One region of the Halomonas salsilacus genome, then DNA from elsewhere that is predicted to be linked to it. Evidence: predicted binding sites of a transcription regulator. Region 1 holds the regulator's gene; each other region holds the start of a gene.
The links. The regulator sigma-54, encoded in region 1, starts transcription at its own class of promoters, with help from an activator protein. The targets are predictions, from matches to a motif close to TGGCACNNNNNTTGCTNT.
Positions count from the first base shown of each region.

Region 1 (7,647 bases):
GCCGGCTGAACACCTCCTGGCTGTCGAGGCTGGGCGTATTCTGGGCGATGAAGGTGCTGAAGAACTCCAGCACCCGTTTCTTGCTGCCACCGGGAACACCAAACAAGGTGCGTTCCGGGGGCAGGATGGTTTCCAGTGACATGACAGGCTCAGCGAGCGCCGGCGCCCTGGGCGCGGGCCTGGGCCTTTTCCTTGTGCTTGACCAGCTGGCGGTCGAGCTTGTCGGCCAGGGCGTCGATGGCGGCATACATGTCGCCATCCTGGGCCTCGGCGTGCAGGTCGGCACCGGCGGCGTGCAGGGTGCAGGCGGCGTGTTGACGCTCCTTCTCCACGGACAGGGTCACTTGTACGTTGGTGATGTTGTCGTAGTGGCGCTCCACGCGTGCCAGTTTTTCGTCCACATAGCCACGCAGGGCATCGGTCAGTTCCACATGATGGCCGGTGATGTTGACTTGCATGACACGCTCCTTGCTCGTTGGTGATGGATCGATTGTAACCCTTTTTCCTGCCTTGCATACCCCTCGCCCCGCCGCCGCGTCGGCGGGGCTGATGCAGGTCATCGAAGCCGCTTGTGCGCCCTGGCGGAGGGGATGCCCATGGCTTCGCGGCCGGCTATCGAAAGCGCCACCGTGCGCCTGGGCTACCTCAGCCGCTTGCGTTCGCTGGAGGAGGGGATGCCCATGGCTTCGCGGTACTTCGCCACGGTTCGCCTGGCCACCTGGATGCCGGCCTCGTCGAGCAGGGTCACCAGCTTGCTGTCGGAGAGCGGCTTGCGCGGGGATTCCTCCTGGATCAGCTTGCGCAGGCGCGCGCGGATGGCAGTGCTGGAGTGGGCGTCGCCCTCGCCGTTGCCACCCACCTGGCTGGAGAAGAAAAACTTCAGCTCGAACACGCCCCGGGGCGTGTGGATGTATTTCTGGGTGGTGACACGGGAGATTGTCGATTCGTGCATCTCCACGACCTTTGCGATGTCGGCCAGGATCAACGGCCTCATCGCCTCCTCGCCGCGTTCCAGGAAGTCGAGCTGGCGGACCATGATCTCGCGCCCGACGCGCAGCAGGGTATCGTTGCGGCTGGAGAGGCTCTTTATCAGCCAGCGCGCCTCCAGCAGGTGGTCCTTGAGAAACTGGTTGTCCTGGCTCTTGTCGGCGCGGCGGATCAGCGAGGCATAGTCGGGCTGGATGCGCAGCCGCGGCAGGGCCTCCTGGTTGAGCTCCACGTGCCACCCGCGGCTGTCGTGGCGTGCCACCAGGTCGGGAATTACATAGTCATTCTCGACGCTTGAATAGGCGCTTCCGGGGCGCGGGTCCAGGGAGCGTACCAGGGCGATGGCCGTGTCCAGGGCGTCGTCGTCCAGGCCCAGGCGGCGCTTGAGCAGACGTCGATCGTCGCCGGCCAGGGCCTCGAGGAACTGGCGAACCAGTCGCCGCGCCTGGGGCAGCAGCGGGGTGTCGTCGGGCCGGGCGGCGAGCTGCAGCATCAGGCACTCGCGCAGGTCCCGGGCGAAGACGCCGGTGGGTTCGAACTGCTGCAGGCGCAGCAGCACCTGTTCGATCTCGGCGCTGCGCAGCCCCTCGAGCCCCTGGGTCCTGAGGCCGTCGCGGATCTCGTCCAGGGGCTGGGCCAGGTAGCCGGCGGCGTCCACGGCGTCGATCAGGCTCTCGGCGACCTGACGCTCGCGTGGGGCCAGGTCGGTCATCGCCAGCTGCCAGGTCAGGTGCCCCTGCAGGCTCTGGGGGGCCGCCTCGCGCTCGAAGTCCAGACCCTCGCTGCTGCCGGTGGGGGCGGCCAGGTCCTGGTAGGTATCCGACCAGTCGCTGTCGGTGACGAGCTCCTCGGGGATCTCGTTGGCCCAGTCGTCCTCCGGGGTCTCGCTCACCGTCTGCTCGCCGAACTCCTCCTCGAGCTCCAGCATGGGGTTGGACTCCAGCGCCTGCTGGATCTCCTGGCGCAGGTCGAGTGTGGAGAGCTGCAGCAGGGCGATGGCCTGCTGGAGTTGGGGGGTCATGGTCAGCTGGGTGCCGACGCGCAGCTGCAGGGAGGCTTTCATGGCCATCGTGATGGTCTGCCCTCGTGTGCCGGGAAGTGGCCGGAAGCCTCACCCTAGCCCGGGTGCCGCGGGCTTGCAAGTGCTTGATTTGCAAATTATGTGCCAGCCGCAATTGGCATGCCGTCATAAAATTACGACTGGCATTTCATAGGATTGTGATCGTAAGGTCCGCAGGAAAGATGCCGGTGGACAAGAGGCACGTGGTCAGAGGCGGAAATCTTGCCCCAGGTAGACATCGCGCACCCGCTGGTTGGCCAGTATCGCCTCGGCGTTCCCCTCGGCGATGATCTGGCCGTCGCCGACGATGTAGGCGGTGTCGCAGATGTCGAGGGTCTCGCGGACGTTGTGATCGGTGATCAGCACGCCGATGCCACGGGCCTTGAGCTGGCGGATGACGCCCTTGATCTCGCCCACCGAGATGGGGTCGACCCCGGCGAAGGGCTCGTCGAGCAGGATGAAGGCGGGTTCCGTTGCCAGGGCCCGGGCAATCTCCACCCGCCGTCGCTCGCCGCCGGAGAGGCTCATGCCGAGGTTGTCGCGGATGTGGGTCACATGGAACTCTTCGAGCAGCTGCTCGAGACGCGCCCGGCGCCCCTCCCGGTCGAGGTCCTTTCGGGTTTCGAGGATCGCCATGATGTTGTCGGCCACGGAGAGCTTGCGAAAGATCGACGCCTCCTGGGGCAGGTAGCCGATGCCGGCCCGGGCGCGTTCGTGCATGGCGGCCCGCGACAGGTCCAGGTCGTCGATGGCGACCTCGCCGGCGTCGGCGCGCACCAGCCCCACGATCATGTAGAAGGAGGTGGTCTTGCCGGCGCCGTTGGGGCCCAGCAGGCCGACGATACTGCCCTGACGGATGGCCAGGTTGATGTCCTTGACCACACGGCGGCGCTTGTAGCTCTTGGCCAGGTGGCGGGCATGGAGGGTCTTCATGGGCGGCCTTACTGCTCGGGCTGGAGGGTCATGCGGATGCGCTGGCGTCCTTCGACGCCCTCGCCCTCGCTGCGGGCCTGCACCACGCGGCGGTCGAGGAAGTACTCCAGGTAGCCGCCGTCGAAGGTGTCGCCGCCCTGGTGCAGCTCGGCGCGGTCGATCAGCTCCATGCGGCGCTCGGCCACGTGGTAGATGATGGTGCGGCCCCAGCCGCGCACCATCGGTTCACTGGGGTCGGGCTGCTGCTCCAGGTAGGCGCGCTCGCCGGTGGCCATGGCCTGGGAGAGCTGGCCCTGGGCGTTGCGCTGGATCTCCACCCGGTCGCCGGTCAGGCGCATGCTGCCCTGGCGGATATCCACCTCGCCGGTGTAGACGGCGGAGCCGGCGCGGTCGTCCAGGTCGAGCCGGTCGGCCTCCACCTCGATGGGGGCCTCGGCGTCGCGGCTCTGGGCGAGGGTCGGCGCGGCGACCAGCGGCAGCAGCAGGCAGAGCAGCAGGGCGGAGGTTCGCTTCATGGCTGGGGGTCCTCTGGGGTCTCGGGCGGATGGTGGCCGCGCACATTGTCGGTCAGCCGGGCGCGGTTGTCATGGAGCCAGGCGTCGAAGCGCTCGCCGCGCATGTGCTGGGGGGGCTGCTGGAGCAGGGCCGGGGTGTCGCTCCAGGCATGGCCGATGTTGGCGTCATAGTGGAGCACCTCCGTGTCGAGCTGCCAGCGCTCCTCGGGGGCGTGAAGACGGGCGCTGCCGGAGAGCGTCAGCGGGTTGCCGCCGGCGCCCAGCACGCCGCTGTCGGCCGTTGCCAGCCACATCCGGCCGGCGCTGTCGAAGAGCCGGGCGTTGGGGGTCTCGAGGCGGGTGACGTCGTCATGGGGGGTGTGCACCAGCCGGGGGGTATCGACGCGCTGGTGGGCCCGCCCCTCGGCGTCGAAGCGGGTCAGCCGCGCGCCCTCCAGGTAGAAGTCGGGTTCGCCGGCTGCGTCCCGGGGCACCGCGCCGGGCTCGCGGACGCTGCGAGAGTCGAGCAGCGTCATCACGCCGCCCAGCGCCACCAGCAGCAGGAACAGCCAGACCCGAAACGATGGCCGCGGCAGGGTCATGGGCTCAGCCGGCCCCGTGCAGGTAGGTGTCGAGCACCGCGTCCCAGTGGCCCTGGGCCTTGAGCAGGGTGTCGCAGACCTCGCGGACCGCACCCTGGCCGCCGCTCCTGACCGTCACCCAGTCGGCGTGCTGGCGGATGTACTCGGGGGCGTTGGGCACGCTGATGCCCACGCCGGCGCGGCGGATGGCGCCCACGTCGGGCATGTCGTCGCCGCAGTAGGACACCTGGTCGAACTCCAGGCCGAGGCGGGTGCAGAGGTCGCGGAGCACCGGCAGCTTTTTCTCCACGCCCTGGAAGACGTGCTGGATCCCCAGCGCCGCGGCGCGGTGACTCACCGTGGGCGAGTCGCGGCCAGTGATCAGCGCCACCTCGATGCCGGCACGCTTGAGCAGTTTGAGGCCATGGCCGTCCTGGACGTTGAATGCCTTGATCTCGGTGCCGTCGGCCTGGAAGAAGAGCTGGCCGTCGGTGAGGACGCCGTCGACGTCCAGGGCCAGCAGGCGGATGAGGCGCAGGCGGTCCACCAGGCGGGGGTCTTGCAGCGGAAGGTTGTGGGGCATGGGAGCTCCGGTTGGGTGAGTGGGAATCAGATCACGCCGCTGGCCAGCAGGTCGTGCATGTTCAAGGCGCCCACCGGGCGGCCCGTGTCGTCGACCACCGCCAGGGCGGAGATGCGGTGGTCCTCCATCAGCTTCACCGCCTCGGCGGCCAGCATCTCTGCCGACACCCGCTTGCCGGGGCGGGTCATCACCTCATCGACGGTCAGGCCCGAGAGATCGCTGTGCTGGTCCAGAGTGCGGCGCAGGTCGCCGTCGGTGTAGACCCCGGCCAGCTGGCCCTGTTCGTCCACCACGCAGGTAAAGCCGAGCCCCTGGCGGGTAATCTCCAGCAAGGCGTCACGCAGCGGACTGCCCAGCGGCACGATCGGCAGCCGTGCGCCGTCGTGCATGAGGTCACCAACCCGCAGCAGCAGACGTTTACCGAGGCTACCGCCGGGATGGGAGAGGGCGAACTCCTCGGCGGTAAAGCCGCGGGACTCCAGCAGTGCCACCGCCAGGGCATCGCCCAGCGCCAGGGCGGCGGTGGTGGAGGCGGTGGGCGCCAGATCCAGCGGACAGGCCTCGCGCTCGACTCCGGCGTCGAGGTGCGCCTCGGCGTGGCGCGCGAGCGTGGAGGCGGGGCGGCCGGTCATGCTGATCATCGGCACGCCCATGCGCTTGAGCAGCGGCAGCAGGGCGGTCACCTCGGCGGTCTCGCCGGAGTTGGAGAGCGCCAGCACCACGTCGCCGGGGGTGATCATACCCAGATCGCCGTGGCTGGCCTCGCCGGGGTGCACGAAGAAGGCGGGCGTGCCGGTACTGGCCAGGGTCGCGGCGATCTTGCCAGCGACGTGGCCCGACTTGCCCATGCCGGTGACGATCACGCGGCCGTGGCAGGCGAGAATCAGCTGGCAGGCGCGGTCGAAGTCGGCGTCGAGTCGCTCGACCAGGGCCCCGATGGCCTGCTGCTCGAGCCGCAGGGTGCGCCGGGCGCTGTCGCGCAGCAGGGAGGGGGCCGTGCCCTGGGGGATATTTTGAGTCATGGCGCTGATTGTTGCCTGTTGCGCGGGTTCACTCAAGTGGCGACGCCGAGACTGGCCAGGCCGACCCAGGCCAGGTAGCCCAGATAGCTGGTGGCCAGCAGGACGCCTGGGAGTCTCCCGATCCGTCCGCGGCGCTGCCAGAGCAGCAGCATGCCCAGCACCAGCGTCAGTGCCAGCATCACCGGATAGTCGCGCCCCGCGGCTGCCGGATCGCTGGGACCGGGAGCGAGCAGGCCGGGGATGGGCAACACGACTAGCAGGTTGAAGAGGTTGGAGCCGATCACGTTGCCGATGGTGATATCGTGATGGCGCTTGAGCGCACTGGCCACACAGGCGACCAGTTCCGGCAGACTGGTGCCGATGGCGACCACGGTCAGTCCGATGACCAGTTCGCTGATGCCCAGCCCGCGGGCCAGTTCGCTGGCGCCCCACACCACGGCGCGTGAGCCGACGGCCAGTACCAGCAGGGACGCCACCAGCCAGGCCAGTGCCCGAGGCAGCGCCATGTCGGGGATCTCGCCGGCGGCGGCGTCGGGGACGTCCGGGGTGTCGGCGCGAAACAGCAACCACAGGCTGAACACCAGCAGCAACAGCAGGAAGAGGGCGTCGAAGCGGCCGAGGATGCCATTGGCCAGGGCATAGCCGGCCAGGCCGGTGGCGCCCAGCAGCAGGGGCAGCTCGCGGCGTACGATGGAGAAGCGCACCGGGATCGGCACGACCAGGGCGGTGATGCCCAGCACCAGGCCGATGTTGGCGATGTTAGAGCCCAGGGCGTTACCGGTGGCCAGGTCGGGGATGCCGTCGAGGGACGCCATCGTCGAGACCACCATCTCCGGAGCCGAGGTGCCCAGCGCCACCACCGTCATGCCCACTAGAAGTTTGCTCATGCCGGCCTTCTGGGCGGTGGCCGCCGCCGCCCCCACGAAGCGGTCGGCGCTCCACATCAGCGCTGCCAGACCCAGCAGCACGATGATCAGCGGTACCAGCATGGGGTGTCCTTGGCCGTCAATCGGGAAGGGCGCATTAGACGCGCTGGCCCCGGTGAGTGCAAGGACGCGAGGCGAGGGCGATGAGCGTGTCGCTGGCGCCGGCCAGGGTAGTTAGGATACGATGTTCGATAATTATTCCCAGGGTTGCCGAGAGAGCTGACGAGCCGATGAGTGACACTCCCTTCGTGGTGGTGGAGGATCTGTATTTCTCGCGAGGTGACATGGAGATCTTCCGCGGCGTCGATCTCTCCATCCCGCGGGGCAGGATTACCGCCATTATGGGTCCCAGCGGCACCGGCAAGACCACGATGCTGAAGCTGATAGGCGGGCAGCTCACCCCCGATTCGGGTCGCGTGCTGATCGACGGCGAGGACGTGCATCGCCAGACGCGCCGCGCGCTGTTCACCATGCGCCAGCGCATGGGCATGCTGTTCCAGAGCGGGGCGCTGTTTTCGGACCTCAGCGTGTTCGAGAACGTCGCCTTCCCGCTGCGCGTGCACACCGATCTCCCCCAGGCAATGATCCGCGACCTGGTACTGATGAAGCTCGAGGCGGTGGGGCTGCGCGGTGCCCGGGAGCTGATGCCCGCTGAGCTCTCGGGCGGCATGGCGCGCCGGGTGGCGCTGGCCCGGGCGATGGCCCTGGACCCGGAGTTGATCCTCTACGACGAACCCTTCGTCGGCCAGGACCCGATCTCCATGGGCGTGCTGGTGCAGCTGATCAAGCGGCTCAACGAGGCCCTGGGGCTCACTTCCATCGTGGTCTCCCACGATATCAAGGAGACCCTGACCATCGCCGACTATGTTTATGTGATCGCCGACGGCCAGGTCATGGCCCACGGCACCCCAAAGAGCCTCGACGTGGATCAGGATCCTCGGGTCAGCCAGTTCGTCCACGGCGAGCCCGACGGCCCGGTGCCCTTCCATTACCCAGCAGTGGACTTCTACACCGATATCCTCGATGAGGGAGGGCGGCGATGATCGCGCGTATCATGGGCC
Region 1 covers NZ_JBPKAQ010000004.1:158,415-166,061, forward strand. The annotation lists gene ACR80S_RS07845 (PTS sugar transporter subunit IIA) at 1-142, opposite strand, end outside; gene hpf (ribosome hibernation-promoting factor, HPF/YfiA family) at 150-458, opposite strand; gene ACR80S_RS07855 (RNA polymerase factor sigma-54) at 641-2,056, opposite strand; gene lptB (LPS export ABC transporter ATP-binding protein) at 2,255-2,980, opposite strand; gene lptA (lipopolysaccharide transport periplasmic protein LptA) at 2,989-3,495, opposite strand; gene lptC (LPS export ABC transporter periplasmic protein LptC) at 3,492-4,076, opposite strand; gene ACR80S_RS07875 (KdsC family phosphatase) at 4,081-4,638, opposite strand; gene ACR80S_RS07880 (KpsF/GutQ family sugar-phosphate isomerase) at 4,665-5,660, opposite strand; gene ACR80S_RS07885 (calcium/sodium antiporter) at 5,693-6,649, opposite strand; gene ACR80S_RS07890 (ABC transporter ATP-binding protein) at 6,817-7,629, shown strand; gene mlaE (lipid asymmetry maintenance ABC transporter permease subunit MlaE) at 7,626-7,647, shown strand, end outside.

Region 2 (7,647 bases), on a different contig from region 1:
CCAGCTTCGGCAGATGCACGCGGATCACGTTGAGGCGGTGGAAGAGGTCCTCGCGGAAGCGCCCGTCATCCACCAGGTTCTCGAGGTTCTGGTGGGTGGCGGCGATGATGCGCACATCCACCTTCACCGGCGTATGGCCACCGACCCGGTAGAACTCGCCGTCGGCTAGCACCCGCAGCAGGCGGGTCTGGGTCTCGGCAGGCATGTCGCCGATCTCGTCCAGGAACAGGGTGCCGCCATCGGCCTGCTCGAAGCGCCCCTGGCGCTGGGCGGCCGCACCGGTGAAGGCGCCCTTCTCGTGGCCAAACAGCTCCGACTCGATCAGGTCCTTGGGGATCGCCGCCATGTTCAGCGCGATGAAGGGCTTGCCGGCCCGCGGGCTGTGCTGGTGGAGGGCCCGGGCCACCCGCTCCTTGCCGGTACCCGACTCGCCGTTGATCAGCACCGTGATGTGCGAGTGCGACAGCCGACCGATGGCGCGAAACACCTCCTGCATGGCCGGGGCCTCGCCGATGATCTCGGCGCCCAGCCCCTCGGGCACGCTCACGGGACGCTGGCGCTCCCTGGCGTGGGCCACGGCGCGCCGCACCAGCGCCAGCGCCTCGTCCACGTCGAAGGGCTTGGGCAGGTACTCGAAGGCGCCACCCTGGTAGGAGGCCACCGCACTGTCCAGGTCGGAGTGGGCGGTCATCACGATCACCGGCAGGTCGGGATGGGCCTCGCGCACCCGGGCCATCAGGTCCAGGCCATCGATTCCCGGCATGCGGATATCGGTAACCAGCACATCGGGCGGGGTGTCGAGCAAGCGCTGCAGGGCCGTGTCGGCGCGCTCGATGCACTCCACGTCGAGATCGGGTTGGGCGAGGGCACGTTCGAGCACCCAGCGGATGGCGCGGTCGTCATCGACGACCACCACGCGTGCAGCGTCAGTCATGGCGCTTCTCCAGGGGAATCAGCAGTCGGAATTCGGTCTGTCCGGGCACGGAATCACATTCGATCAGGCCCTGGTGCTGGTGCAGGATCGCCTGGGCGATGGAGAGCCCCAGGCCACTGCCTTCGGCGCGACCCGAAACCATGGGATAGAAGAGCGTCTCGCGCAGCGCCTCGGGCACTCCCGGGCCGTTGTCGATAACCGCCACCTCGCACACCAGGCGGTGACGCTCCGCCCCCAGGGTGAACTGACGCCGCGCCCGGGTGCGCAGCACCAGCCGAGGCCCGGGTGTGCCCGCCTCGGTCATCGCCTCCACGGCGTTGCGCGCCACGTTGAGCAGCGCCTGGATCATCTGCGCCTCGTCGCCGGCGAGATCGGGCAGGCTGGGGTCATAGTCGCGTTCGACCCGCACCTCGGGGTGCTCGACAATCAGCAGCGAGCGCACCCGCTCCAGCACCTTGTGGATATTGAGCGGCTCGTGGCGGGTCATGCGGTTGGGGCCCAGCATGGAGTCCACCAGGTCGCGCAGCCGGTCCACCTCCTCGACGATGATCCGTGTGAACTCCTTGAGGTTCGGATCGTCGAGGTCGCGCTCCAGCAGTTGGGCCGCCCCGCGGATGCCACCGAGGGGATTTTTCACCTCATGGGCCAGGCCGCGAGTCAGCACCTTGATGGTCTCCTGACGGGTCATCAGCGCCTCCTCCCGGGAGATGCGCATCAACCGGTCGCGGGGCTCGATCTCCAGCAGCAACTCCTCCCGGGAGAGCGGCGTGACCGTGTAGTCCACGGTAAGTGTCTCACCGCCCAGCAGGGTCAGGCGCGCTTCGCGCTGGGTGAAGGGGTGGCACTCGTCCCGCGCCTTGCCCAGGACCTCACCGAGCCCATCATCGCTCTCCATCAGGGCGCACAGCGCCCCACACTTCACCCGGCTGAGGCTGATCGCCAGCAGCGCCTCGGCGGCAGGGTTCATCCATTGCAGCCTCAGCTCGCCGTCCAGCAGGACCACGGCGGTAGAGAGGTGCTCCATCAAGCGTTGGTACATCGAGTCGGCCATGTCGGATCCTGGGGGAAGACACCAAGCGGATGCAAGAAGCGCGCCAGATTCGCGAGCTCCCACACCAAGGGCCCGCGCTGTCGCGTCACAGCGCTAACGCACCAAAATAAGGCATAACGAGAAAGCCTGCACGTCGCGACGGCCAATCCTGGTGCGCCCGTCGCCCCACGAAGGCTCAGCGGCCGGAGCCGCGTTCCTCACGACGGCGCAGCGGGGGATCTTCTGCGGGCAGCCGGCGAACCCTTTCGTCTCCGCGACGCAGCGGCGACGGCGCCTCGACGGGTGGAGGCACCGGTTTCACGGGCCAGTGAGGCCGATCACCCCCGTGGTAGGGGCGACAGGGCCTCGGGCTTCCGTCCGGACACCACGGCCAGGGCGCCCAGCGCGGGGGCAGCTAATTGGCGGGGCGGTTAACCCTGGCTCGGTGCACGTAGATGGTCACCGGTGAGCTGCGGTGGCGAACGGCACCGCTGCCGTCGAGAAGCTCGGCCTGCAGCACATGCTCGCCGGGATTCATGTTGGCCACCATGAAGGCCGTGGTATGCATCGCCGTCTGGCTCACCTGGCCATCCACTAGCAGGCGTACCCGATGGTCCTCGCGCAGGTCGGGCTCGATGCCCAGCTCCACCGACACGTTGCCCGCCGACCCCACCGGGAAGGCCTGCTCATGGCCGGGCGAGAGGATGCGGAAGCCGTCATAGGGCATGAAGGGCTGCCCGGGGGAGCCCGTCGCGGCGGCCGCACCGCTGCCCTCGAGGCGCGGCGCCGGCTGGCCGGTGCGCACCTCACCGCTGGAGGGCACCACGGTCAGTGGCGCGAGTTCCACCTGCTCGCCGCCCCGGTCCGGATTGTCGGTGAAGACCACGTTGCCCTGGGCGTCGGTGGTGCGATAGATCGTCTGGGCCTGGGCGGCCAGGCTGAATGACAGCCCCACCACCAGTGCCATCACGGCCTTGTTCATGGATACCCCCTGCGCGCCGCCTTCCCGGCGGTCTGTGGATGGAGTCGCACATTGCGTCTGCGGCGCACGACTCCCGTCGTTGGTGCTCCCTTGGATAGTGAACAAGATAAAGGGGTTCCGCCATGGCGGAACCCCTTTTCGATCAACGCCGCAGCGTCGGTGCCCGGCCAGGTCGCTTGGCGCCTGGCCGATGCCGTCATCGGCCGTTAGCCGTTAGCAGCTGTAGTACATGTCGAATTCAATGGGGTGAGTGGTCATGCGGATGCGTTCCACGTCTTCCATCTTCAGTTCGATGTAGGCATCGATCATGTCATCGGTGAACACGCCACCCTCGGTCAGGAAGGCGCGGTCCTGGTCCAGCGCCTCCAGGGCCTGGTCGAGGCTGTGGGCCACGGTCGGCACGGCCTTGCCTTCTTCCGGCGGCAAGTCATAGAGGTTCTTGTCCATGGCGTCGCCGGGGTGGATCTTGTTCTTGATGCCGTCGATACCGGCCATCAACATCGCTGCGAAGCACAGGTAGGGGTTGGCGGTCGGGTCCGGGAAGCGGAGCTCCACGCGCTTGCCCTTGGGGCTGGCGGTGTAGGGGATACGGATGGAGGCGGAGCGGTTGCGGGCGCTGTAGGCCAGCATCACCGGCGCCTCGAAGCCAGGCACCAGACGCTTGTAGGAGTTGGTGGAAGCGTTGGCGAAGGCGTTCAGGGCCCGGGCATGCTTGATGATGCCGCCGATGTAGTAGATCGCCATCTCGGAGAGACCGGCGTACTCGTCACCCGCGAACTGGTTGTTGCCCTCCTTCCAGAACGACTGGTGCACGTGCATCCCGCTGCCGTTGTCGCCGACCAGCGGCTTGGGCATGAAGGTGGCGGTCTTGCCGTAGGCGTGAGCCACGTTGTGGATCACGTACTTCATCTCCTGGACCTCGTCGGCCTTCTTGACCAGGGTATTGAACTTGATCCCGATCTCATTCTGGCCAGCGTTGGCCACCTCATGGTGGTGCACCTCCACGGTCTGGCCGATCGCCTCCAAGGTGTTGCACATGGCGCCGCGGATGTCGTGGAAGCTGTCCACCGGGGGCACCGGGAAGTAGCCGCCCTTGACGCGCGGACGGTGGGCCAGGTTGCCGCCCTCGATGGCGCGGTCGGTGGACCAGGCACCCTCTTCCGAGGAGATCTTGTACATGGAGCCCTCGATATCGGACTTCCAGTGCACCTCGTCGAAGATGAAGAATTCGGGCTCCGGGCCGAAGAAGGCGGTATCGCCCAGGCCGGTGGACTGCAGGTAGGCCTCGGCGCGCTTGGCGATGGAGCGCGGATCACGCTCGTAGCCCTGCATGGTGGCCGGCTCGATGATGTCGCAGCGCAGCACCAGGGTGGAGTCCTCGGTGAAGGGATCGAGGAAGGCGGTGCCGTCTTCCGGACGCAGGATCATGTCGGACTCGTTGATGCCCTTCCAGCCGGAGATGGAAGAGCCATCGAACATCTGGCCGTTCTCGAAAAACTCCTCGTCCACGTCACGGGCCGGAATGGTGACATGCTGTTCCTTACCACGGGTATCGGTGAAGCGCAGATCGACCCACTTCACGTCATGTTCTTCAATCAGGGCGAGAGTCTTGGCAGACATGGTGTCCTCCGGGGTTGAGCTTGGTTCGAAACCTTGGATAGTGCGAATTCGGGGTAGTGCGAAATCAAGGTACTGCGACGTTGTAGCATGCCGCGGACCACCTGCCCACGGCTGCCGGTATTCTTTCCGGCGCTGCCTAATACATTGCACGCGCCATGCCAACACTGCACCCCGATGCGGCAAAAAACAAACAACCAACTGGTTTAACTGTATAAAACGGGAGCATTCGGCGCACCAGCCTGAATCAGCGACGCCCTTATGGCACGCTCCGCCAGCGTATCGCCCCAGCAAATGCACCATATGGGTGCACAAAGCCTCGCCAATGCACTCCGAAAGCGCGCATGACGTTGCTCATACCCGGCAAAGGGCAGTCGACGGGCAAAACCACCCAATGCCTAACCAGAAAAACCGCGCCACAACCCTTTGATACGCACACTGACCAACGACTACACTCGCTTACGACGCCTTTAGGCACCGGCAGCGAACCCTGGCAGCCGGTCCGTGCCCCCATGGTGCGGCCCCATTCTGGAGTTCGCATGAGCGATTTCACCGGCTGCATTTTCATCGACGCCCGCAGCGCCGGCTCCCGCCTGCCGCGGCAGTTGGCCGTGGTCGCACCGCTGGCAAGTACCGACGCTACCCCCTTCGCCCTGCGGATCATTGACGATACTGGTGACCCCCGCTTGCCTCGCATCGCCCAGCATTTCGGAGCGCGCCTGCTCGGCGTCTCACCCGCCCCCCTGGGGCAACGCATCAACGACGCCATCGCCCGCAGCAGCGGCGAGGTACTGGTCTTTCCCAGTATCGGCAATGCCACCAGCGCCGAGGCGCTGGAGCAACTGGCCACCGAGGTTGCCAAGGGGAGGTTCGATGCCGCCCTGATGCCTACCCTGCACCGCGGCTCGTTGCAGCGCCTGCTGGCTTGGATCAGACGGCTGCCCCATGGCGAAGGCCTGTGTCTGTCTCGCACCTGGTTCGAGCGCATCGGGGGCTGCGACGCCGCCCTGGACGACGCCGCCCTGGACGAGCTACTGGAGCGGCTGCACGCCTGCGGCGCTCGGGTGAAGCCAGGTGGCCTCTGACACCGACACTCACCCTGTCCGCCATTCGATTAACCATTCCGCATACGTTGACTGCCCGTCGCAGGCCGAAATTGAGCCCGCCGAGGGCTCTCGATAGGGTTGACGACTTCACTGACAACCCGGCCGTGCGCAACAAGAAATGACCGCCAACCCTGAAATGAGACGCAAGAATTTCTGGTCCGGCCTGGGGGTTGCCGCCGTGTCGCTGCTCCTGCTGGCCTGGGTCATTCCCACCTGGGGCGGCCGCGGTTTCGCCGTCGGCATGCACCCCCGCACCCTGGCCACGCTGGGCGCCTGGGTAATGCTGGGCTGCGCCCTTGCGCTCAGTCTGGTCAGCGCCATCGCGCTGCGGCGCGCTCGTGAGCCCTTCGCGGCCCGACCCGATCTGCTCGGCCTCTGGCACCAGACCTGGCCCTTCCTCTACGTGCTGGTCTTCATCGTGGCCATCGATCGCCTGCCGCTGACTTGGGTGGCCCCGGCACTGATCGCCGGGCTGCTGCTGATCCTCGGCGAACGGCGCTGGCACGTGCTGCTGCTGACCGCGACCATCCCCACCGCTGCTCTGTATGGGCTGACCGTCCACCTGATGCGCATAGGAGTGGTATGACATGGGCGTCGATGCCATCTTCAACTCCTTCGCGGCCGCCTTTCACTACGAATCCATCGTCGTCATCCTCGGCGGGGTGCTACTGGGTTATATCGTCGGGGTCATCCCGGGCCTGAACCGCGCGGTGGCCATCGCCATCGCCATCCCGCTGACCTTCTACATGTCGGCCTATGCGGCAATCGCCTTCCTGATCGGACTCTCCAAGGGCACCGCCGCGGGCAGCGCGGTCTCGGCGATCCTGCTCAACACTCCCGGCGAGCCCTCCTCGGCGGCGACCTGCCTGGACGGCTACCCCATGGCCAACGCGGGCAAGCCGCGCAAGGCGCTCAAGGTGGGCCTGCTGGCCTCGGTGATCGGCGACCTACTGGCCACCCTGCTGCTGATCGCGGTGGCCATTCCCTTCGCCTCGGTGGCACTCAAGTTCGGTCCCTATGAGCTGGCCGCCATACTGATCTTCGCGCTGGTCTTCATCGCCGGCATGGCGGGGGGCTCCTTCCTAAAGGGCCTGGCCGCCGGCGGCATGGGGGTGATCCTGGGCACCGTGGGCCTGGACCCGGAGACCGGCACCATGCGGTTGGCCTTCGGCTATGCGGAGCTGATGGAAGGGGTGCCAATCCTGCCGCTGGTGATCGGCACCCTGGCCCTGGCCGAGATGTTCGTGCAGCTCGACGAGTACCGCCGCAACAAGGGCGGCAGCGTGATCAAGCTGGGCAAGGAGGCCGATGACGACCTCTCCTGGCAGGAGTTCAAGGGCACCCTGCCGACCATCTTCAAGAGCACCGGGGTAGGCGCCTTCGTCGGCGCCCTGCCCGGCCTTGGCCCCTCGGTGGGCGCCTTCATGGCCTATGGCCTGGCCAAGCGCACCGACAAGGATCCGGACAGCTTCGGCAAGGGCAACCCCAAGGGTATTGCCGCCGCCGAGGCCTCGGACAACGCGGTAATCCCGGCCAGCTACATCCCGCTGTTCGGCCTGGGCATCCCGGGCAGTGTCTCGGCGGCGCTGCTGGTCGGCGCTTTCATGATCCACGGCATCCAGGTGGGGCCGCTGATGCTGCGCGACCATCCGGAAATGCTGTTCACCCTGTTCTCGGGGATGATCGTGGCGAGCGTGTTGATGCTGGCCGTGGGCTGGTTCGGCCTGCGGCTCTTCGCCAAGGTCACCAGCGTGCCGTCGCATATCGTGATTCCGGTAGTGATCTTCCTGTGCCTGGCGGGCATCCAGGTCCAGGGCTACGGCACCTTCGGGCTGATCACGGTGTTCGTGTTCGCGATCTTCGGCTACTTCCTGAAGAAGTTCGACTACTCTTTCGTGACCTTCCTGGTGGCCTTCATCGTCACCCCGATGCTGGAGATGAACCTTCGCCAGTCGGTGATCCTCTCCGGCGGCGACAT
Region 2 covers NZ_JBPKAQ010000011.1:42,642-50,288, forward strand. The annotation lists gene glnG (nitrogen regulation protein NR(I)) at 1-934, opposite strand, end outside; gene glnL (nitrogen regulation protein NR(II)) at 927-1,973, opposite strand; gene ACR80S_RS14845 (DUF4124 domain-containing protein) at 2,380-2,946, opposite strand; gene glnA (glutamate--ammonia ligase) at 3,160-4,566, opposite strand; gene ACR80S_RS14855 (hypothetical protein) at 5,103-5,648, shown strand; gene ACR80S_RS14860 (hypothetical protein) at 5,806-6,255, shown strand; gene ACR80S_RS14865 (tripartite tricarboxylate transporter permease) at 6,257-7,647, shown strand, end outside.
Region 2: glnA (glutamate--ammonia ligase) is a predicted target of sigma-54. The motif match lies at 4,710-4,727, and genes of this name have one in related genera.

Region 3 (7,647 bases), on a different contig from region 1:
CTGGGGCATCTGCTGGGCCACCGCGGGGGCGGTCAAAGCGAAGGTCAGGGCAAGGGCACTGCCGGTAATCACGGCGAGGGGTTTGGCAAATGACATGCAATCTCCTGAAAAATCATTGATATCCAGTGACCCTAGCACGCAGCCCGAGGAGATGACACCCCGGCCCGCTGACATAGGCGCCCTTCTTCCCGCGGCATCGTGCGCTAGAATCGCAGACCATTCCCGAGTCTGAGCCTTTCGAACAACAGCGGAGCCTGCCCTTTCATCATGAAATATATCGGAGCCCACGTCAGCGCCGCGGGCGGCGTCGATCAGGCGGTGCACCGTGCCGCAGAAATTGGCGCCAATGCCTTTGCGCTGTTCACCAAGAACCAGCGCCAGTGGAACGCCAAGCCGCTGGAAGAAACCGCCATCGCAGCGTTTCGTTCCGCCTGCGAAACGCACGGCTTCGGGCCGGGGCAGATCCTTCCCCATGACAGCTACCTGATCAACCTGGGCCACCCGGAGGCCGAGGGCCTGGCCAAGTCACGAGCCGCCTTCCTCGACGAGATGCAACGCTGCGAGCAGCTTGGCATCGACCTGCTCAATTTCCACCCGGGCAGCCATCTCAGGAAGATCAGCGAGTCCGAGTGCCTTGCGCGCATCGCCGAGTCGATCAACGAGGCGCTGACCCATACCCGGGGCGTCACCGCAGTGATCGAGAATACCGCCGGCCAGGGCAGCAACCTGGGCTGGCGCTTCGAGCAGCTGGCCGAGATCATCGAGCAGGTGGAGGACAAGGTGCGGGTCGGGGTCTGCCTGGACACCTGCCACGCCTTCGCCGCTGGCTACGACCTGCGCACGGCCGAGGCCACCAACGCGATGCTGGATGAATTCGCCGCCGTGGTGGGCATCGAGTATTTGCGCGGCATGCACCTCAACGACGCCAAGAGCGAGCTGGGCAGCCGGGTCGACCGACACCACAGCCTGGGCCAGGGCAATATCGGCCTGGCCTGCTTCACTGCGCTGATGCGCGATGCGCGCACCGACGGCATCCCCCTGGTGCTGGAGACCATCGAACCGGCCATCTGGGCCGAGGAGATCGCTTGGTTGCGCAGCCAGCAGGTGGCCAGATGATCGATTCATCGCAGATCAGCGTTCGCCCCTATGAGCCCGACGACTGGCCGGCCCTCTGGGCCATGCTCGGGCCGGTGTTCTGCGCTGGCGAGACCTACGCCGTGCCCCGCGAGATCACCGCACAGGACGTTCACGTGATGTATCGGCTGCTGTGAGTAGGCGCCAAGGCGATTGACCGCCCTCCCCGGGCCGGTGCATGCTCAGCAGACAATGATTCGCAAGACGCTGACACAACAAAGGAAACCAACAATGAAAGGCTTTTCACGCAGTACGCTCGCCGTGGGCATTTCCCTGGCCATGATGGCCTCCGCCAACGCCTCCGAGTTCGCCGACATGGACCCGGTCACCCTGCGCCTGGCCCATGTGGTCAACGAGCAGGACGGCTTCCATATCGCCGCCATGAAGTTCGAGGAGCTCGTGGAGGAGCGCACCGACGGCAAGGTGACCGTGGATCTCTACCCCAACGCCAGCCTGGGCGACGAACGCACCCTGCTCGAGGGCATGCAGATCGGCACCGTGGACATGGGGGTGATCACCAACGGGCCGGTGGCCAACTTCGTCGAGGAGATGGCGGTGTTCGAGCTGCCTTTCCTCTTCCCCAGCCCCGAGGCCGCCTATGAGGTGCTCGACGGCCCCATCGGCCAGGAACTGCTCGACAAGCTGGCCGAGGTCAACCTCAAGGGGCTGGCCTACGCCGAGCGCGGCTTTCGCAACCTGACCAATAGCGAACGGTCGGTCGCCACCCCCGAGGATATGGATGGCCTGCGCATTCGCGTGATGGAAAACCCGGTCTACGTGGACACCTTCCGCGAGCTCGGCGCCAATGCAATCCCCATGGCCTGGACCGAGGCGCTGACCGCCATGCAGCAGGGCACCATCGACGGCCAGGAAAACCCGGTCAACGTCATCCACTCCTTCAAGCTCAACGAGACCCAGGCGCACATGACGCTGACCCGACACACCTACGCGCCGGCGATCTTCGTGATGGGCATGCCGAGCTGGAACCAGCTGCCCGTGGCCGCCCAGGAGGTGCTGGTGCAGGCCGCGCAGGAGGCCGCCGAGCACGAGCGGCGGGTGAACGCGGAGATGGAAGCCGAGCAGCTGGCTGACCTTCGCGAGGCCGGCATGCAGATCATCGATGATGCCGACCTGGAGGCCTTCCAGGCCGCCGTGGCGCCGGTTTACGAGAAGTACGGCGAGCAGTTCGGCGACACCCTGGTGCGCATCCGGGAGGCGCTGAAATAAGTGAGCCTGCTTGCGCGCTACCTGCTGAGACCCCTGCAGTTCAGTGAGCGCGCCATCGACGCCGTCATGCAGCCCGTGGTCTTCGCGGGCATGGCGGCGTTGATCGGCGTGATCACCCTGCAGATCGTCTCGCGGGTCTTCTTCACGGCGGTGGGCTGGACCGAGGAGGTCGCCCGCTTCCTGCTGGTGTGGATCACCTTCCTTGCCGCCACCCTGGCCTTCCAGCGCGGCCGCCATATCGCCGTGACCTTCGTGGTGAACGCCCTGCCCGGGCGCCTGCGCCAGCTCGCACGCATCGCCGCGGTGCTGGTGGCGCTGGGCTTCATGGTGGCGCTGGTGGTGATCGGCTATCGCTACATGCAGGTGCAGAGCTTCCAGAAGTCCGCCTCGCTGCGCCTCTCCATGACCTACGTCTATGCGGTCATCCCGATCGCTGCCGCGATCATGGCCTGGTATGCCCTGGTCGACCTGCTGGAGCTGCTGGTCCGGGGTCCGGACGCCGCCCAAGGTGATGACAAGCGCGGCAGCGGCAGCGCCGAGGAGCCCCCCGCATGACCGGCGTGCTGTTCCTGCTCTTCTTCCTCTTCATGCTGCTGGGGGTGCCCATCGCCCTGGCCATCGGCGCCAGCACCCTGCTGGCCCTTAACGCCCAGGGCGTGCCGCTGATGGTGGTCACCCAGCAGATGTTCCAGGGCATCAACTCCTTCGCCCTGGTGGCGGTGCCAATGTTCATCCTCGCCGGGGACCTGATGGCCCAGGGCAAGGTCAGCGCGAAACTGGTGGACTTCGCCGATTCCCTGTTCGGCTTTCTCAAGGGCGGGCTCTCCATCGTCTCGGTGGGGGCCGGCATGTTCTTCGCCGCCATCTCCGGCTCCGGCGCCGCCACCACCGCCGCGGTGGGCTCGAGCCTGGTGCCGGAGCTGCGCAAGAAGGGCTACGACCCCGCCTCGGCGGCCAGCCTGATCGCCGCCAGCGGCACCATCGGCGTGGTGATTCCGCCCTCGGTGCCGATGATCATCTACGCGGTGATCGCCCAGCAGTCGGTCTCGAAGCTGTTCCTGAGCGGCATCATACCGGGCATCACCATGGGCCTGGGGCTCGGGGCCATCGCCATCGTCCAGGCCTACCGCCGCAACTACCCCCGCGGCACCGCACTCTCGCTCGCCACCATCTGGCGCACCTTCAAGAGCGCCAGCTGGGGCCTGATGACACCGGTGATCATCCTCGGCGGGATCTTCTCGGGGATCTTTACCCCGAGCGAGGCGGCGGTGGTGGCGGTTAACTACGCCCTGCTGGTGTCGCTGTTCGTCTACCGCGACCTGGGCCTGGCCGACGTCTACCGCATCCTCATCCGCTCGGCGATCACCACCTCGGTGATCATGCTGGTGATCGCCACCTCGGCGGTGCTGAGCTGGACGCTCTCCAGCTGGCAAGTGCCCGGCGCCATCGCCGAGTCGGTGCTGTCGCTCTCCACCGACCCGCTGGTGATCATGCTGCTGGTGGTGGCGGTGATCCTGCTCACAGGGGTGTTCATCGAGACAGCCAGCGCCCTGATCATCCTCACCCCGGTGCTGCTGCCGCTGGTGACCCAGCTCGGCATCGACCCGATCCACTTCGGCATCATCATCGTAATGGGGCTGGCCATCGGCATGATCACCCCGCCGGTGGCGATCAACCTCTACGTGGCCTCCTCGGTCACCCAGCTGCCGCTGGAGCGCATCACCCGCGCTATCGTGCCCTACCTGCTGGGGCTGATCGGGGTGCTGCTGCTGGTGGTCTACGTGCCAATCCTGGCGGGCTGGTCGGGATAAGGCCAGCGCCCCTTGACCCACCCACGACCAGCCAGCAGGCTGGCCTCTTCTGCCCTGTGCCATGAAGGCATGTCATCAAGGAAAGCCCCGTGATTCGATCCCGATACCTGCTGCAGCCCACCGCCGGCCTGACCCTCGCCCTGCTCGCCGGCTGCACGACCTACACCTTTCCGGACGGCAGGCAGGAAACCCTGTGGGGCGTACCCACCGAGGATGAGACCAAGACCCGCGAGGAACGCCAGGCCGAACCGCTCCGGTACCGGGTGCCCGGCGAGATGCCGGAGTGATGGCGAAATGACGTATCCTTGGCGCGTCGCCCGGAGCCTGACCGCTGGCCCCCGCGGTCAGGCTTCGTCTAACTGGATTTATTGATGACCAGGCCATGTCGCCGAAGCTTGCGCACCACGCTCGGCTGGCTGATGCCGAGTCGTTCGGCGATGGCATAGGTGCTGGACATCCTTTGACAAAGATCGTCCAGCACCCCCCGCTCGACCCGGCCGAGATAGTCGGGCAGTGTCTCCCGATGTCCCAGCATGAAAGATGAGGACTCCGACCAGTCGGCCTCACCGTCTTCCACTTGCACCAACCGATGATCTGCATGCGAGGCCGGGGCATCGATCAGATCGCCGACCGATGAGAGCCAGGCCCTCTCGAGCCAATTCTCCAGCTCCCGGACGTTGCCGGGCCAGTCACGGCTCATCAGCTCCGACCAGACACTGGAGTGCAGCAGTTTCTTGCGCCCGTAACGGCAGTTGAGCTCGTCCAGGCACTGCTCCACCAGCCCCGGAATATCCTCGCGGCGGTCGCGCAGCGGCGGAAGGGTCACGGGGATCACGTTGACTCGGTAGTAGAGGTCCAGCCGGAAGGTTCCCTCTTCGACCTTTTCGGCCAACGCCTTGTTGGTGGCGACCACCAGCCTGAAATCCACGCGGCGTGATCGAGTATCGCCCAGACGAGTCAAGGTGCCATCCTGGATCACCTTGAGCAGCTTGGTCTGCATGGTCATCGGCAGTTCGCCGATCTCGTCCAGAAAGAGCGTGCCTCCCTCGGCCTGTTCGAGCAGCCCCGCCTTGCCCTGTCGCGCTGCGCCGCTGAAGGCCCCTGGCTGATAGCCGAACATCTCCGACTCGAACAGGTTGTCAGGAATCGCCCCACAGTTGACCTCGACGAAGGGCCCCTCGCTGCGACGGCTCCAGCGATGAAGCTGACGCGCGAAAGCCGTCTTGCCAACCCCGGATTCGCCCAGCATCAATACCGTGGCGTCCGCCGGCGCCACCCGCTTCAGCAGTAGCGCCACCTCACGCATCACCCGGCTTCGCACCTGCAGCGTATCCAGATCCGCTTCCAGGTCGCCATCTTCCGAGGGTCCCACATGGCTGCGTTTCAGGTGCTCGCTGAAACGACGCTGCAGGAGGGCATACTCGTCCTGCAGCAACTGCAGGTCAGTGAGGTCACGTGACCGGCTCACGATGCGTTCTATACGGCCATTGACCTCGACCGGGTGAGCTTCGGCAATGACCCGGCGACCCGTCCCGGTCACCTGCATCAGCTGAGCAGGCCGCCCGGTTCGCAGCACCTCGAGGCTGATCGATGGCTTGAGAACCCCCTGCGCTTCCAGTTCCTGCACCGTGGCGGCCTTTAGGGCCTCTCGCGACATGCCGTAGACGGCGGCAGCACCCGGACTGACATCCAGTACCCGGCCCGTGCCATCGACGATGAAAAAGTGGTCGTTGGCGGTAAGTACGATGGTTTCCAGCACCCGGCTGTCGATATGCATGGTGTCGAGCCTGTATCGGCGATTCATTGATGAATCAATGATACACAACTGCATCATTATTATCCCGGGAGTGATCCAGAAATGGATCACCTCGAACGCAATTCTTGGCAAAATCAACAGTCTGATACCTGGCACGATTCCTGCTTAATCTCAAATGACCAACCCGTCACCTGCAGGAGAGACCATGAGCACCTTCAACCAGCCCCTGGGGGGCAATGAAATGCCGCGCTTCGGTGGCCCCGCCACCATGATGCGCCTTCCCACCCAGGAGAGTGCCGCGGGCCTGGATGCTGCCTTCATCGGCGTCCCACTGGACATCGCCACGTCCAACAGGCCCGGTACGCGCCTCGGTCCCCGGCAGATCCGAGATGAATCGCGCATGCTGCGCCCCTACAACATGGCCACCCGCGCCGCCCCCTTCGACAGCCTGCAGGTGGCCGACATCGGCGATGTGCCGATCAACACCTTCCACCTTCCCAAGACGGTGGACATCATCACCGCCTTCTACGATGAGGTGTTACAACATGACTGCGCCCCGCTGACTCTCGGGGGCGACCATGTCATCACCCTGCCGATCCTGCGAGCCATCGCCAGGAAGCATGGCCCGGTCGGGCTTATCCACATCGACGCCCATGCCGATGTCAACGATCACATGTTCGGGGAACCCATCGCCCACGGCACCCCCTTCCGGCGAGCCCAGGAAGAGGGGCTGCTGGCCCATGGCAAGGTGGTTCAGATCGGCCTGCGCGGCACCGGCTACGCCGCCGAGGATTTCGACTGGTGTCGCAAGCAGGGCTTCCGCGTGGTCACCGCGGAGGAGTGCTGGTATCGCTCACTCGAACCGCTGATGGTCGAAGTGCGCGAGCAGATGGGCGACATCCCGGTCTACATCTCCTTCGACATCGATGGCCTGGACCCCTCGGTGGCACCGGGCACCGGCACCGTGGAAATGGGAGGCCTGACCGCCAGCCAGGGTCTCGAGATCCTGCGCGGCTCGGCGGGCCTTAACATAATCGGCGGTGACCTGGTCGAGGTCTCGCCCCCCTACGACACCAGCGGCAACACCGCGTTGATGGGCGCCACCCTGCTCTACGAGATGCTCTGCGTGCTACCCGGCGTCAAGCGCCGCGACTAATCACATCACGACTCTTCACGAGCCTTTGTCCGGGCTCGACAACGACACGATGCCACTCACAACAATCCGTGGGGTTATCCATAATGTCCTCTCTCGAATCCACCGGCAGCGACGCTGCCACCGGCGGCACCTTCAAGCGCCGGGACCTGCTCAAGTTCCTGATTCCCTCATTGATCGGGATGAGCCTGTTCCTCGTCCCCTTCAAGGTCGGAGATACCATCAACATCGGCATGGGGCTGATGGCCGATGGCCTGAAAGCCCTGCTAGGCGACGCCCTGCCTGCCATCGCGGTGATCGTGCTGTGTGTGTCTGTTGCGGCAACGCTGCTGGTCAAGGTCGCCAAACCAGGCTGGGCGGAGAAGGGCGTGATCCACGACATGTTCCATGTCGGCCCCGTCTGGTTCGGCATGCGCATTCTGGGTGCCGCCTTTGCGCTGATGACCTTCTTCCAGTTCGGCCCCGAGTTCGTCACCGCCCCCTTTACCGGCGGCGTGATGCTCAATGATTTGGCCCCCGTCCTGCTCACCTTCTTTTTCTTCGCCGCCCTGCTGCTCCCCTTTCTG
Region 3 covers NZ_JBPKAQ010000013.1:7,418-15,064, forward strand. The annotation lists gene ACR80S_RS15785 (Spy/CpxP family protein refolding chaperone) at 1-96, opposite strand, end outside; gene nfo (deoxyribonuclease IV) at 268-1,116, shown strand; gene ACR80S_RS15795 (hypothetical protein) at 1,113-1,271, shown strand; gene ACR80S_RS15800 (TRAP transporter substrate-binding protein) at 1,366-2,361, shown strand; gene ACR80S_RS15805 (TRAP transporter small permease) at 2,428-2,916, shown strand; gene ACR80S_RS15810 (TRAP transporter large permease) at 2,913-4,172, shown strand; gene ACR80S_RS15815 (hypothetical protein) at 4,262-4,459, shown strand; gene ACR80S_RS15820 (sigma-54 interaction domain-containing protein) at 4,528-5,976, opposite strand; gene speB (agmatinase) at 6,134-7,084, shown strand; gene ACR80S_RS15830 (YjiH family protein) at 7,168-7,647, shown strand, end outside.
Region 3: speB (agmatinase) is a predicted target of sigma-54. The motif match lies at 6,079-6,096, and genes of this name have one in related genera.

Region 4 (7,647 bases), on a different contig from region 1:
GGTGCGGGCCTGCTTCTGGCGATCGTACTGCGCTCCGGGGTGGCCACCCTGGCGCTGGCGGCGCTGGTGGTCTTCCAGCGCAAGTCGCTGCGTATGCCCGCCGGAACCGGCCGCTGGCAGCTTACGGTGGGACTGCTGGTAGCAGTGCAGAGCCTGTGCCTCTATTCGGCGGTGGCGCGCATCCCGGTGGTGGTGGCGCTGCTGCTGATGAACACCCTGCCGATCCAGCTGGCGCTGCTCTCCTGGGCGCTGGGGGGCTCGCGGCCCACTGCCCGTGCGGCGCTGGTCATGGGTGTCATCCTGGTGGGCCTGGTGGTGGTGCTCGACGTGCCGGCCTGGCTGAACGACCCCGAGGCCATGGGGCCGGGCTGGCCGGCCGGAGTAGCGTTCGGCCTGGCCGCCGCCACGGCATTCGCCGGCGCCCTGTGGATCACCGAGCATCGTCTCGCCGCACTGGGCAGCACCCTGCGCAGCCTGCTGACCATGCTCACCGTGCTGGTGGCCATGATCATCGCCGGCGGCCTGGGGCTGGTGCCGGGCGGCATGGCCCTACCCCAGTCGCTGCCCGGCTGGGCGGGGCTCGTCCTGCTGGCGCTGTGCTATGCGGTGGCCTTCTCGACGCTGTTCATCTGCGTGCCGCGCCTGGACATGGCGCGCAACGCCCCGGCCATGAACATGGAGCCGGTGGCGGCGCTGATACTGGGTTACCTGGTGCTGGGCCAGACGCTCTCGCCGGTGCAACTGGCGGGCGGTGCCATCGTGCTGGCGGGGATCCTGTTCCTGGGGCTGTCGAAGCGGGCCTGATGCTCAAGGGGCGAAGCCTCCGATGGTCGCAGCGTCGTCACTCGGCGACTCGGCTTGGCGTGCATTTGCACATTCTCGCCTTGAACCTTTCGGGCGGCGGGACCAGACTGGAGGCGTTATAAAACAGTGTTCTTTAATAAGGAGGACGCCATGAAACGCTTCATTCTCGTCGCTGCGACTGCCGCCCTGTTTGCCGCCGGTGCGGTCACCAGCGCACAGGCCCAGCAGACCTTCTATCCCCAGCCCTACATTGGCGGTGATGCCACCTTCTGGAACCTCGACCGGGACAACCGGCCGGACCGCGACAGCGTCGGCCTGCGCCTCAACGGCGGCATGAAGTTCAACGACTACTTCGCCGTGGAGGGCCACCTGGCCGGTGGCGGTTCCGACGGTCCCGTCGAGCTGGACTACTTGATCGGCGCCTACGCCAAGGGCATCCTGCCGGTGGCCCCGGAGTTTCGCCTCTACGGCCTGGCCGGCTTCACCGAGGTGGACTACGACATCGACCGCGAGAGCGGCTTCTCCTACGGGGCCGGCGCCGAGTTCGATGTGGCCCCCAACCTGGCGGTGGGCGCAGACTACATGCGGTATCTCGACAAGTCCGACACCACCTTCGACGCGGCCAGCGTCGGCGTGCGCTACCGCTTCTGACGCACGACGTCGACTCGCTGTTTCAGGCGCCCCGCGGCCTCCCGCCGTGGGGCGCCTGCGTTTTCGCGGTGCATGGCGATGCACTTGCATGGTGCAAAACGGTCCCTTTGGCGCCGTAAGCCGCCATCCGTGCGGTCTGGCACGCCCTGTGCAAGGGCTTGGGCAAGAGAGACCTGACTGTCTGCCCGGGAGCTGCCATGACCGATTCACCTGGAACTTTATCTGAAAAGGCGCCGGATACCGGCCTCGATGCCGCCCTGACGCCGCGGCTGTTGTTCACCGACCTGGACGGCTCGCTGCTCGACCACCACAGCTACGACTGGAGTCCTGCCGGGCCCTGGCTGACCCGTCTCAGGCAGCTGGGCGTGCCGGTGATCCCGGTGACCAGCAAGACCCGCAGCGAGATCTTGCCGCTGCGCCATGAGCTGGGCCTGACCGACACCCCCTTCATCGCCGAGAACGGCGCCGTGGCGGGCCTGCCGCCGGCCTGGTGCCACGCGCGCATCGACCGCCTCGGCCCCGACGGCCTGGCGATTCGCACCCTGGGCGTGGACATCGGCTTCGTGCGCAAGCGCCTCACGGTATGGCGCGAGCGCCTCGGGGTGCGCTTCACCACCATGAGCGAGATGGCCCTCGATGAGCTCGTGGATTTCACCGGCCTTTCCGAGCCCGAGGCTCGACTGGCGCGCATGCGCGAGGGCAGCGAACCGCTGATCTGGGAGGACGACGAGGCGCGTCTCGAGGGCTTCCGCGAGGGGCTCACCGGCGACGGCCTGCAGCTGGTGCGCGGCGGGCGCTTCTGGCACGCCACCGGCACCTCCCACAAGGGCAGTGCGGTGAACTGGCTGATCTCCCGCTGTGAGGCGCTGCGCGGCCGCCGGCCGCTCACCCTGGCGCTGGGCGACGGCCCCAACGACATCGCCATGCTGGAGGCGGTGGACCAGGCGGTGGTGATCCGCGGCTGCCACGGCCTCGCGGTGGAGCCCGCCCAGCCGGCGCTCTACCGCAGCGAGGCCACGGGACCCACCGGCTGGGCCGAGGGGGTGGCCTACTGGTGGGGGCGAGCCGACCGCCGGGTGATGCCGGCGGGGCTTCGTTCGCGGGGTGACTCTCAGAAGGAGGCCGTGGCATGAGCGACTTCCACCAGAACGGCATCATCACCGACTTTCACAACCTGACCCGCCGGCCGGTGGCGGCCCTGGAGGCGGAGCTCTGCGAGTTCGGCCGTCGTCGGCCCATGAGCCTGATCCTGCCCTCGCTCTACACGGAGCTCGAGGGGCCGGCGCTTTCGCATATCGTCGAGGCGTTGGCCGAGGTGCCCTACCTGGCTGAGGTGGTGATCGGGCTCGACCGGGCCGACCGCGCCCAGTTCCTGCATGCCCGCCAGTTCTTCTCGCGCCTGCCCCAGCGTCACCGCATCCTGTGGAACGACGGGCCGCGGCTGCGTGCGCTGGATGCCGAGCTTGAGGGCCAGGACCTCTCCCCGCGGGAGCCCGGCAAGGGGCGCAACGTCTGGTTTTGCGCCGGCTTCGTGCAGGCCGCGGCCCGCGGGGCGGTGGTGGGGCTGCACGACTGCGACATCCTCACCTACGACCGGGGCATGCTGGCGCGGCTCTTCTATCCGGTGGCCCACCCCCACTTCAACTACGAGTTCTGCAAGGGCTACTACCCGCGCATCGCCGAGGGCAAGCTCAACGGCCGGGTGTCGCGGCTGATGGTCACGCCGCTCCTGCGGGCGCTCAAGCAGATGCACGGGCCGCTGCCCTACCTCGAGTACCTGGACAGCTACCGCTATCCCCTCTCCGGGGAGTTTGCCATGCGCGCCGAGGTGCTCGACGGCATCCGCATCCCCGCCGACTGGGGCCTGGAGATCGGCGTGCTCTCCGAGGTGCACCGCAACCACTCCACCAAGCGGCTCTGCCAGGTGGACCTGGCCGATGTCTACGACCATAAGCACCAGCCTGTCTCCGAGGAGGACGCGTCCGCCGGGCTCAACCGCATGAGCCTGGACATCGCCAAGGCGCTCTACCGCAAGCTGGCCACCCAGGGGGTGACTTTCAGCGGCGAGGGCTTTCGCACCCTCAAGGCCACCTACTACCGCCTGGCACTGGACCTGATTGAGGCCTACCACCACGACGCGGTGATGAACGGCCTCGCCCTGGACCGCCACGCCGAGGAGCGCGCCGTGGAGCTGTTCGCCGCTAACCTGCTGGAGGCGGGCAACGCCTTCCTCGACAACCCCGGCGAGCGCCCCTTCATTCCCAGCTGGAACCGCGTGCGCTCGGCCATCCCCGACCTGTTGACGCGCCTCCACGACGCCGTCGAGGCCGACAACGCCGGGGAGGTGTAGCGCGGTAGAGGGCTCAGGGCTGCTGCACCAGCCATAGCGTGCGGTAGGGCGCCAAGCTCTCCTCGCCCGCCCAGGGCGCGTCCTCCAGCAGGTCGAACCAGTTCCCCTCGTCGAGCGCCGCTACCCCCAGCGGCTGGCGCGCGTCGCTGACGTTATGGATCGCCAGCAGGCGCCGTCCGCAGGCCAGCGGGCCGCGCTCGAGCACCAGCAGCGTCGGCGGCGAAGTCAGCACCCGCTGGGGGGCGTCGGGGTGGAAGCAGGGCTCGGCGCGGCGGATGGCCAGGCGTCGCCTGAGCGCGAGGAACGCCTCCCGGGTGGGGGTGTGGCGGCTGTCGAGCAGTTCGTCGAGGTTACTCAGCTGCCAGCGGCGGCGGTTGATGGAGCGCAGCCGGCCGCTGCGCTCCACCCCCTCCAGGTCGTTGGGAGTCGCGGTCAGGCAGTGCAGGTAGAGGGCCGGGATGCCCTGCAGGGCCAGCATCAGGTGCTGGCTGCACAGGAAGCGCTCGATCTGCCAGGGGTCGGGGCCTCGGCGAGTGCCCTGCATGGCGTCGAACCAGGTGATGTTGATCTCGTAGGGGGTGTCCTCTCCGTCGGGGCGCCGGCGCATGCTGACGAAGCCGCCGAAGCGGTGCATCAGTTCCAGCAGTGCCTCGATCTCGTGGGCGGGCAGCCAGCCCTCCAGCGGGCGCACGCCGATGCCGTCGTGGCTGGCGGTGAAGTTGAGGTAGCTGCAGCCCGGCGGCAGCACCGGCAGGCTCCTGAGCCAGCTGGCCAGAAGGGTGGCGTCGCCGCCGGTCAGAGTGTGCAGCAACAGCGGCGGCAGCGAGAACTGATAGACCAGGTGCGCCTCGTCGGGGAGAGTGGGGAGACGATTCGGGTCCCCGTCTGAAAGACGTTCCAAGCCAAAGTAGCTGAGGTTCTCGTGGTGGGGCACATTGGTCTCGGTGAGCAGCAGGGTGCCCGGTGCCACGTGGTCGACCACGGCGCGCAGCAGGCGGACCACCTCATGGGTCTGGGGCAGGTGGATGCAGGGGGTGCCGACCTGTTTCCACAGGTAGGCGATGGCGTCCAAACGCACCACCCGGGCGCCCTGGGACAGGTAGAAGAGCAGGATGCCGATGAACTCCAGCAGCACATCCGGGTTGACGAAGTTCAGGTCGATCTGGTCCTCGGAGAAGGTCGCCCAGAGGTGGCGGGTGCCGCGGCGGGTGGGCACCGGCACCAGCAGCGGCGAGCTGCGCGGACGCACCACAGCGGTGAGGTCGGTCTCCGGGTCCATCTCGATGAAGTAGTCGCGCCCCGGCTGGCTGCCGGAGAGGTAGTCGACGAACCACAGCGACTCCCGGGAGACGTGGTTGAGCACCAGGTCCACCGCCAGGTCGCGCCCTTCGGCCAGCGCGCGGATGTGCGCCCAGTCGCCCAGAGTCGGGTCGACTTCCCGGTAGTGGATCACCGAAAAGCCATCGTCGCTGCTCCAGGGGAAGAAGGGCAGCACATGCACGCCGCTGAAGGTGTCGGGCAGGCGCCGGTCGAGAAACTCGCCCAGCACCTCCAGGGGGGCTCGCTCGCCGTCGAGGAGGCTATCGCCGTAGCCGATCAGCCACTGGTCGCGCTCGCTCCAGAGCGGCACGGGGGCGTCATGCCGGGGGGATGTCTCGGGTGCTTGATGCTCGAGCAGCGTCAGCAGCCGACGCAGCACCTCGTCGGCGCGTTCGCCGTAGAGGAAGGCCAGGTGGCCATGGGCGCGGCGGCGGAAAGCCGCCGCATCCAGTGGAGTGGTGACGGAGGGTGTGAAGGTCGGGCGGTCGGGCATGTCGGGTTCCCTGATCGGTCTGGCGTTGCCAGTACCATGCAGGGAGCGTGCCAGCCCTTCCTGCCTGGATCAGAACAGGCTCATGCGCTTCATCACGTTGTCGCGACGGATCAGCCAGTGGAAGAGGGCGCCGGCGATGTGCAGGGCCACCAGGCCCAGGATCGCCCAGCCCAACCAGCCATGCCATTCGAACAGCCGCTCCGACAGCGCCTCGTCCACCCCCACCACACCGGGCAGACGCCAGTGCAGGAACTGCACCGGAAAGTCGCCGCTGGCGGTGGCGGCCCAGCCCAGCAACGGCTGCACCAGCAGCGCCAGGTAGAGCAGGTGGTGCACCGCCGAGCTGAGCACCCGCTGAAAGGCGGGCAGCGGCGGTTCATGGTCGGGGACCACGAAGAGCAGTCGCGTCACCAGGCGCAGGGTCATCAGCGCCAGCATCGCCACGCCGAGGGACTTGTGGGCGGTGTAGAGAAAGTCGGTTCCCCTCTGGCCGAAGCGCTCCATGGCCCCTTCGAAGCCGAGAAATCCCAGGGTCAGGCCGCTGGCCAGTGAGAAGAGCAGCACGACGGCCACCAGCCAGTGCAGCACGCGGTGCGGGTAGGCGTAACGATCTGTCTCCGACCTGTGGCTCTCTATCATTGACATGGGGGCTCTCCTGAGAATCGATGCGGGTCATAACTTCAGCCTAGTCAATGCCACCCTCGCCTGCGCTTCATACCTCCTGATAGAGCTGGCTACCTTTGTCGCGGAACTTCTCCGCTTGCTCCTCCATGCCTTTGATCAGCGCTTACTGGTCGCCGTTCAGCCCGTGGTCATTCGCATAGTCACGGACCTCCTGGCTGATCTTCATGGCGCAGAACTTGGGCCCGCACATGGAGCAGAAGTGGGCGGTCTTGCTCATGGGGCTTTCCTTGTTGTGGCTTTTGTTGTGGTGAGTCGTGGGGCGTTAAAGGGCTCGGTCGAGCCCCATCTGCCAGAAGTCGATCTCCAGGCGCGTGGCGTCATGGAACACCCGGGTGAGTTCCTCGAAGCGTGCGGGGGTAACGTCGGCCAGGCGGGCGTCGAGCCAGGCCACCTCGGCGCGGCGGGCGGCCTGGAACTCTTCGCTTTCGTACATGGCGATCCAGGCGTCATAGGGGTTGGCGTTGCCGCGCCGGGTGGAGGGTCGGGCGTTGATCCAATCGGCGATCTCGCCGTAGCCCACCAGGCAAGGGGCCAGGGCCACGTGCAGGTCGAGCAGGTCGCCTCGGTTGCCGGTGTCGAGCACATAGCGGGTGTAGGCGAGCGTCGCACGGGCCTCGGGCAGGGCGGCGAGGTCGGCCTCGGCGATGCCCCATTCCTGGCAGTACCCCACGTGGAGGCCAAGCTCGAGATCGACGATCGCCTTGAGGCCCTCATGGGCCTGGCGCAGGTCACTCAGGGTGCGGCTTTTGTAGGCGGCCAGCGCATAGGCCCGGGCGAAATGGATCAGGAACAGGTAGTCCTGCTTCAGGTAGTGGCGAAAAGCGTCCTCGTCGAGGGTGCCGTCGCCCAGGCCGCGCACGAAATCGTGCTCGATATAGGCGCGCCAGTCATCCTGGCAGGCGGCGGTGAGGTCGCTGAAGCGGTAGCCCATCGGCTGTCTCCGGAGTCGAGTGGGGATCCGGAGCAGGGGCGTAGAGTAGAGACGAGGGGCCGGGAGGGGAAAATGGCGTGGTGTCCTGGCCCGCTTGATTCCTACGCCGGTACTAACCGGATCAGGTTCAACGGGACCAGCGCTCGACTCATCTCCATGTCTGGAGAGACCCCTGCGCCATCTCAGCCGGACTTCACCGGCACCCCGTCAAGCGTGAGGCAAGTCTAGCAGCCCCGGGCGGATCTGCCAGCCCCGAGGCTTACCGGTGGCGGTAGAGCCAGCGCACGTCCACCGCGAAGGAGGCGGCCAGTCCCGCCAGGGCGGTGACCGCCAGCCAGGTGGCGAGCAGATCGGACATGGCCGGCAGCAGGGCGAGCATCAGAGCGGCGACCTGCCAGACGCAGACCGCCTTGC
Region 4 covers NZ_JBPKAQ010000012.1:37,809-45,455, forward strand. The annotation lists gene ACR80S_RS15385 (EamA family transporter) at 1-804, shown strand, start outside; gene ACR80S_RS15390 (porin family protein) at 955-1,455, shown strand; gene ACR80S_RS15395 (HAD-IIB family hydrolase) at 1,653-2,588, shown strand; gene ACR80S_RS15400 (glycosyltransferase family protein) at 2,585-3,805, shown strand; gene ACR80S_RS15405 (sugar phosphorylase) at 3,819-5,618, opposite strand; gene ACR80S_RS15410 (cytochrome b) at 5,688-6,263, opposite strand; partial or broken gene ACR80S_RS15415 (hypothetical protein) at 6,331-6,516, opposite strand; gene tenA (thiaminase II) at 6,565-7,233, opposite strand; TPP riboswitch at 7,315-7,450, opposite strand; gene ACR80S_RS15425 (CDP-alcohol phosphatidyltransferase family protein) at 7,493-7,647, opposite strand, start outside.
Region 4: ACR80S_RS15395 (HAD-IIB family hydrolase) is a predicted target of sigma-54. The motif match lies at 1,593-1,610, and genes of this name have one in related genera.